DNA from 2 places in the Rheinheimera sp. MM224 genome. Region 2 is predicted to be linked to the other one. Evidence: predicted binding sites of a transcription regulator. Region 2 holds the regulator's gene; the other holds the start of a gene.

Evidence for each region. Region 2 encodes sigma-54, which starts transcription at its own class of promoters, with help from an activator protein. Its sites were predicted from a motif close to TGGCANGNTNCNTGCTT; they were not measured.
Region 1: a site for sigma-54 is predicted at 1,791-1,807, ahead of OM978_RS07450 (flagellar basal body rod protein FlgF). Genes of this name have one in related genera too.

What each region holds. Positions count from the first base shown of each region.
Region 1 is NZ_OX352320.1:1,543,739-1,547,954, forward strand. It holds gene flgE (flagellar hook protein FlgE) at 1-1,158, shown strand, start outside; gene OM978_RS07445 (hypothetical protein) at 1,283-1,690, shown strand; gene OM978_RS07450 (flagellar basal body rod protein FlgF) at 1,839-2,582, shown strand; gene flgG (flagellar basal-body rod protein FlgG) at 2,605-3,393, shown strand; gene flgH (flagellar basal body L-ring protein FlgH) at 3,404-4,084, shown strand; gene OM978_RS07465 (flagellar basal body P-ring protein FlgI) at 4,098-4,216, shown strand, end outside.
Region 2 is NZ_OX352320.1:493,748-497,963, reverse strand. It holds gene kdsC (3-deoxy-manno-octulosonate-8-phosphatase KdsC) at 1-119, shown strand, start outside; gene lptC (LPS export ABC transporter periplasmic protein LptC) at 116-670, shown strand; gene lptA (lipopolysaccharide transport periplasmic protein LptA) at 660-1,154, shown strand; gene lptB (LPS export ABC transporter ATP-binding protein) at 1,154-1,876, shown strand; gene OM978_RS02400 (RNA polymerase factor sigma-54) at 1,966-3,417, shown strand; gene hpf (ribosome hibernation promoting factor) at 3,443-3,730, shown strand; gene ptsN (PTS IIA-like nitrogen regulatory protein PtsN) at 3,756-4,211, shown strand; gene rapZ (RNase adapter RapZ) at 4,208-4,216, shown strand, end outside.

The DNA.
Region 1 (4,216 bases), 1.0 Mb from region 2:
AGTTCGAACAAAACCAAAGTGGGTGATGGTGTAACTACTTCTAAAGTGGCCCAGCAGTTTTCTCAGGGCTCTTTGAAATTTACCAACAACTCACTGGATTTAGCCATCACGGGTGACGGTTTTTTTGCCATAGCGCCTGAAATTGGTAACCGTGATTATTCGTACACCAGAGCCGGTGCTTTTAAACTGGATAAAAACAACTTTATCTCTGATAACAATGGTGGCTTTTTACAAGGCTTCCCGGTGAACCCGGCCACAGGTGAAACGACCTCTGTCAGTTTAAGTACAACTTCACCTATCCAGATCCCAAATACAGCGGGTGCACCACGTGCGACGCAAAATGTGTTTCTGACCATGAACCTGGATTCACGTCAGCAGCCAAAGGCTGTGCCGCTGCCGGCCTTTGACGCGACCAATGCGGCCACTTATAACAATCAAACCTCTACCACTGTATATGACAGTTTGGGTGAGCCGCATATTTTATCTATGTATTTCCGCCGTACTGATCCTGTGACAGATAATGACTGGGAAGTTTATGCGGTGCTCGATGACAATACCGGCACGCCTTTTACTTTACCCGCGGCCACCCCTGTACTGGATTTTGATTTAAACGGTAATCCAGCAACAACACCTATGCCTTCATTGGTGATGCCTAAAGCTACATTAGATGGTTTATTGGCGAACGGCGCGCAGTTTACTACGGACGTTTCAATCAATTTTACTGACCCGGCAGGCACAAAAAATCCAACTCAGTACTCCTCGAAGTTTGAGTTAGGCAGTTTAGACGGTGACGGCACTACAGTGGGTCGTTTAACCAGCGTTGATATCGATGCGGCGGGCAAGGTGATGGCGTCATACTCCAATGGTGATCAAACCTATTTGGCTCAGGTTGCTATGGTGAAGTTTGCTAACCCACAAGGTTTAACTCAAGCTGGTAACACCTCATGGCGTCAAAGTTTAATGTCAGGTGAAGCTTTAGCTGGTGAAGCGAACTCCGGTACTTTTGGTGCTATTAACTCTTCAGCACTGGAGAGTTCGAACGTCAACCTGACGAACGAGTTGGTCGATTTGATTGCAGCTCAGCGTAACTTCCAGGCGAACTCAAGAGCGCTTGAAGTGAACAGTACATTACAAAATACCGTACTGCAGATCCGATAAAGAGCTCGTTAAAAAGCCCAAAGTGTTGTTACTTTGGGTTTTTTTGTTTCTTGTATTTTATTTTTCTCTGTGAATACTCAGACAAATTTATGTACCCAAGGCTCGTCGGGCTAATACGGAGGTGATGGTGAGGTTCAGAACTCTTCTGACGTCATGCATGTTTGCGATATTCTCTTGTGTGGCATCCGAGCAGGAAGTGCTGGTCACGACCGATTTTGTCCTGAAAGCAGGCGCGTCTGAAATCCGTACTTTACATATACACAAGCCTGAACATTTGGAGCAGTTAGCGATGATTGGATTTAATCCGGTCAAAGCCTTGTCGGTTGACTGCGTATTGCGGTTATATACTGCATCCGATGTATTACTGGGCAGCTATAATTGTGCTGAACGTCAGAACCATAGTTTTCAGCAGTCATTGTCTGGCGCAACTAAGTTTAAGGCGCAGATTGAAGTGACCAATAATAATTTTACCGAAGCCAATACCAGCTTTTCCGTAATCAATAGATTTAAGTTTGTATCATTAGCCCGCTAGTCAACGCCGCACATTATAAATAACCTCCGTCTTAGTTTTTCTATTAAATACAGACATATAGTTTTTATTCACTCCATCTGAATATACTGCGCTCCCTTCTTGGCATCAGTCTTGCTTTACTTAACTTATCTCAAGTGGAGGCCTGACTATGGACCATTTACTTTATATCGCGATGAGCGGTGCCAAAGAGAATATGAATGGCATCAGTATCAAAGCGAATAACCTTGCAAACAGCACTACTACGGGCTTTAAGGCTGATTTAGAGCAAGCTCGTGCTATGCAGGCTTTTGGTGAAGGTTTGCCCAGCCGGGTGTTTTCACTGACTGAACGACCAGGTCAAAATTTTGACGATGGCTCTTTTATTATTACAGAACGTGAACTGGATGTAGCTGTACAAGGGAAAGGCTGGTTGTCAGTACAAGACGCTGATGGCAACGAAGCGTACACCAGAGCCGGCAATTTACAGCTCAGCCCAACAGGAGTTCTACAAACTGCTTCGGGTTTAGATGTCATAGGCGAAGATGGTCCGATACAGATCCCTCTACCTATTGCGAAAATGGAAATTGGTACCGACGGTACTATCAGCATCAGACCTCAAGGTGCCCCGGCTAACGTCATGCAGGAAGTGGCACGGTTCAAGCTGGTAAAACCTGAATTCCAGGACATTGAGAAAGGCACAGACGGTTTATTCCGGCGCAAAGATGGTGAAGTCGCAGAATTAGATGCAACGGTCAGAGTGCTGAGCGGTGCAGTAGAAGGCAGTAATGTCAATGCTGTGGGTGAAATGACCCAGATGATCAGTTTACAACGTCAGTTTGAAGTACAGGTCAAAATGATGAAAACCGCCGAAGAGATTGATCGGCAACACAACCAAATTATGAGAGTAGTCTAAGGCTTAAGCCTGGGAGGTTAGCATGCATCCAGCTTTATGGATCAGTAAAACCGGTTTGGACGCGAAGCAGCGTGATATTTCGGTGATTTCAAATAACCTGGCCAACGCCAGTACTATTGGTTTTAAGAAAAGCCGCGCTGTATTTGAAGATTTGTTGTATCAAAACATCAATCAGCCAGGCGGGCGTTCCTCACAGAACTCAGAGCTGCCAAATGGTTTGATGTTAGGTGCTGGTACCAAGGTCGTAGCGACCCAGAAAAGCTTTACTCAAGGCAATATGATCACTACTGAAGGCAGTCTGGACGTGATGATTCAGGGCCATGGCTTTTTTGAGGTGCTGATGCCAGATGGCACCACCTCCTACAGCCGCAACGGTCAGTTCACGACGGACAGCGACGGCAATATGGTGACCTCAGGCGCTGGCTATCAAATTCAGCCCAACATCGTTATTCCTGAAGATGCCCAAAGCATCACTATTTCGCAAGATGGTGAAGTGTCTGTGCGTCTGCCAGGTCAGATTGATCAGGCTGTAGTCGGACAGCTTACTGTAACTAACTTTGTGAATCCGGCAGGTTTAGAGCCTGTAGGTCAAAACTTATTTACTGCAACCGCGGCCAGCGGTGATCCGGTGCAAGGTATTCCGGGTCTTGAAGGGCGCGGGATTTTAGTTCAGGGCGCGTTGGAAACTTCAAACGTCAATGTGACGGAAGAGCTGGTCAGTCTGATTGAAAGTCAGCGTGTGTATGAAATGAATTCCAAAGTAATCTCAACTGTTGATCAGATGCTGGGTACTGCTATTCAGCAGCTGTAGGAGTAAGTGGATGAACAAGTTAATTCTGCTGGTACTGACACTGCAACTTTGTGTAGGCTGCGCCGGTGGCTTCAATGAGCCTATGCCGGATGACCCTAACTTTGCGCCTTTGCCGCCTGAGCCACAAGCAGTACCCTTATCGAACAATGGTTCTTTGTTTGCTCAGGGCTTGTCTAACGGCTTGTACTCTGACAACAAAGCTCGTCGTCCGGGTGACATCATTACTGTGGTACTAAAAGAAAATACTCAGGCGTCTAAAACGGCTAAAACTGAATTTGGTAAAGACAGCTCTGCCAGTTTTGATCCTATGGTGGGTTTAGGTGGTCGTGATGTCAGTGTGCTTGGTAATACGCTGCAATTTGGTGCTAACTCAGCTTCAGACTTCAAAGGCGATTCTAAAGCAGACCAGAGCAACAGTTTAGTCGGTGATATTTCTGTCAACGTTTTACGTGTGATGGCCAATGGCAATCTGGTGATCCGTGGCGAAAAATGGTTAACGCTGAATACGGGCAAAGAGTTTATCCGTTTAACAGGAGTAATTCGTGCCGAAGATATTGATTCGAGAAATACAGTGGAATCGACCAAAATTGCCAATGCACGTATTGAATACAGCGGCACTGGTGCTACTCATGGCGGCCAGGGCCCAGGCTGGTTAACCCGATTCTTTAATGGCGTGTTGTGGCCGTTTTAATGCAGGTGAAATGATGAAACTTATCCAAAGCCTTTTTGTAGTCCTGTTGTCCGGCGCTTTGTGTTTGCCGGTTTCAGCTGCCCGTATTAAAGACTTAACCAGTGTACAAGGGGTTCGTAGTAACCAATTGGT
Region 2 (4,216 bases):
TATTGCATGCAGATTACCGTTGTAAGTTATCGGGTGGTTTTGGTGCTGTGCGTGAACTCTGCGATTTGCTGTTGACCAGTCAGGGCAAATTTGCTGAATTTTCAGGAAGTAGTACATGATCCGTCAATTTCTCTGGTTGGTGCTGATAGTGGCCGCTGCCGCTGGTTTTTACAGCTGGCAACTACTGGATCAGGAACAAAATGCTACCCCAGCGAATCAGGACAACCAGCCTGACTATGTAGCCCAGGACCTGACCCGGATGATTTACGATAAAGAAGGTCATTTGTCGGATTTAATCCGAGCTCAGCGGATGGAACACTTCGAACGTTTTGGTTTTTTGCAGTTTGATTTCCCTATCTACACCATTTATCAGGAAAAAGTGCCATTATGGCAAGTGACAAGCGAGCAGGCAGTGCTTTATCCTGATGATAAACTCATTCTAGAACACAGAGTGGAGCTGCGTAATATGTCGACAGATCCACTTTTTACCCGAATAGAAACCAATGCAGTTGAGCTGCTATTTAACAATAATACGCTGCAATCAAACGAACAGGTGCGAATTTTTGGATTAGGTTTTCAAATCACGGGCCAAGGTATGCTGGCGGATTTGAACGCACAGAATATAGAGCTGAAACAGCACACTAAAACGGTTTATTACAATGAAAAGTAACATTATTTTACTCAGCGTTCTCGTCACATTCAGCGGTTTTTGTCTGGCTGGCCCTGATGATTTCAAAAAAGAAATTCAGGTTGGTTCTGACCGCCAGTTTGGCTCGATTAAAGACAAGATGATGACCTTTGTCGATAACGTCAAAGTTGAGCAAGGTAGCTTATTAATTGAAGCCGATAAACTCGAAGTCATTGCCAGCGCAGGCAAAGGCAAAGAAGTATTTATCGCCTCAGGCCAACCTGCCACCTATTCGCAAATGCTTGATGGTGATAAGCCCATTAAAGCCAGTGCCAATGAAATCCGTTATGACGTAGCCAATGGCACGCTGGTACTGACGGGTAGCGCTGAACTCAGTCAAAATGGCAGTATGGTGCAAGGCGCAGTGATTAAATACAACCTGGAAAAACAAGAGCTGGAAGCTGAATCTGACGGTAAAAAAACCGAACGAGTCACCACTGTATTCAGCCAGGAAGGAAAAGAATAATGAAGTTAGTCGCGTCCCATCTGGCCAAAAGTTATAAAGGCCGTCAGGTGGTCAAAGACGTTAGCCTGGAAGTGAATGCCGGTCAGATCGTAGGTTTATTGGGCCCAAACGGCGCAGGAAAAACCACGACTTTTTATATGATTGTTGGCTTAGTGCCGTCCGATAAAGGCCAAATCACGCTGGATGGCAAAGAGATCACCTTTGATCCTATCCATGCCCGCGCCCGCTCTGGTATTGGCTATCTACCGCAGGAAAGCTCGATATTCCGCAAACTGACGGTGTACGACAACCTGCTGGCCATTTTGCAGCATCGCAAAGATTTAACCGAAGAGCAGCGTGAAGAGAAAGCCGATGCGCTGCTGGACGAATTCCATATTGGCCATATCCGGAATAGCCTTGGCATGAGTTTATCCGGTGGTGAACGTCGCAGGGTGGAAATAGCCAGAGCACTGGCTGCAGATCCGGCATTTATCCTGTTAGATGAACCTTTTGCTGGTGTTGATCCTATTTCAGTGTTAGATATTAAAAAAATCATTCAGCATCTGTGCCAACGAGGCATAGGCGTGCTGATCACCGACCACAATGTGCGCGAAACCCTTGATGTCTGTGAAATTGCCTATATTGTAAGTCATGGAGAACTGATTGCTGCAGGTACCCCGGCTGAGGTTTTAGCAAACCAACAAGTCCGTGATGTCTACCTTGGTGAGCAATTCAGGTTATAGTTTAAAACAACATCCGAATAGGGTTGTTTGGAGAAAATAAGAAGTACATGAAACCGTCTCTGCAACTTCGTCTTGGTCAGCAGCTCACAATGACTCCGCAATTGCAGCAAGCAATTAAACTGCTGCAATTGTCTACTATTGAACTGCAACAGGAAATTCAGGAAGCACTGGATGCCAATCCATTGCTGGAAGCTGAAGATGACTATGCAGTGTTTCAGGAACCGTCCTCTAAAGACTTAAATCACGGTGCCGAGTTTGACGCCCCCGACTACGACAGCAGCCATGATGAGCATTACGAACCCGAGGTAAAGGACAGCAGCGAAGCAATGTCCGAGCAAAATATCAAAGAAGACTTACCGCTGGACAACCATTGGGATGATTTAGTCAGCGCAGCTCCTGTAGCCGGTGCCAATAACTTCAATGGCGATGAAGACACTGTATTTCAGGGTGAAACCAGCGAAACACTACAAGATTATTTACGTTGGCAAATGCAGCTGACCCCTTTCTCAGACACAGACCGTACCATTGCTGAAATCATTATCGAAGCTATAGACGAAAATGGTTTGCTGACCATAGACGCAGAAGAAATTCTGGAATCTCTTGGCATGCCCGATGTAGAAGCCGATGAAGTTGAAGCTGTGATCAAACGTATTCAGTTATTCGACCCTGTAGGTGTAGGTGCACGCACTATTCAGGAGTGCTTATTGGTGCAGTTACGCCAATTTGACCCTAAAACTCCCTATCTGGCTGAAACAAGGCATATTATTAAAGAATATACTGACTTTTTAGCCAACAGAGATTTCCGTTCTCTGATGCGTGTGACTAAACTCAAAGAAGACGACTTAAAAGAAGTGATGCGGCTTATTCACAGCCTGAACCCACGACCAGGGGCAGATGTGATTCGACAAGAGCAGTCCTATGTGATCCCGGATGTGTCGGTCGCTAAAATCAAAGGACGCTGGATGGTTGAGTTAAATCCTGATGCAATGCCAAAGATCAGAATTAACGAGCAATATGCCGCCATGTCACGTAATGCCCGTAACGCATCCGATGGCCAGTTTATTCGTTCTCACTTGCAGGAAGCCAAGTGGTTTTTAAAGAGCCTGGAAAGCCGCAACGAAACTTTATTGAAAGTGGCCAACTGCATAGTACAGCAGCAACAGGCCTTTTTTGAGCACGGTGAAGAAGCCATGAAACCCATGGTGTTAAACGATGTCGCTGAAATGGTGGGAATGCATGAATCAACAATTTCCCGAGTGACCACACAAAAATATATGCACACTCCCAGAGGAATATTTGAACTTAAGTTCTTTTTCTCCAGTCATGTAAGTACAGAGAGTGGCGGTGAATGTTCATCCACCGCGATCCGCGCCTTTATAAAAAAATTGGTGGCGGCGGAAAATCCTGCCAAACCTTTAAGTGATAGCAGGATGGCAGAAATACTGTCAGAACAAGGGATTAATGTCGCACGGCGGACCATTGCCAAGTATCGTGAAGCCTTGTTTATTCCACCGTCTAATCAGCGCAAGAGCTTGCTTTAACAGCTCTACTAAGAAGGAAGAGTCTATGCAAATCAACTTAACTGGTCGTCATGTAGAAATCACTGAAGCACTGAGAGAGTACGTCGATAGCAAATTTTCCAAACTTGAACGTCATTTTGATCATATTAATAATGTACATGTAGTGCTGAACGTGGAAAAATTGAAGCAGATTGCAGAGGCTAAGATACACCTCAACGGAGGTGAAGTATTCGCTGTATCGGAAGACGAAAATATGTACGCTGCGATAGACCAGCTGATTGACAAACTGGATCGCCAAGTTATTAAACATAAAGAGAAAATTTCTCGTCATTGATTCTGAAACTATGAACCTGAGCTCAATGTTATCGGAGGACTGCACCAAGAGTGCGGTCCTTTTTAATAGTAAAAAACGCATTCTGGAATACATAGCTGAACTGGCACATCAGCGTTTACCGGAAGTTCCTGAGTACAACATACTCGAAGCCCTGATGAGCCGTGAGAAACTCGGTTCCACAGGTATTGGCGGCGGTATTGCTATTCCTCATGGCAAACTGAAAACAGTCACCACCCCCCTGCTGGTGTTTGTGGTCAGCAAAGATCCGATACAATTTGATGCTATTGATAACCAGGCCGTGGATATTTTTTGTGCCATCCTGATCCCGGAAAATCAATGCCAGACGCATTTATCTACCCTGTCCGGCATAGCACGTATGCTCAGCCAGAAAGACTTCACCAAGAAAATCCGCCACAGTGCCAGCAGCCACGATTTATACCAGTTGCTGATGGTTGGAGCTGAACAGGTGATGGCAAAATGAAGTTA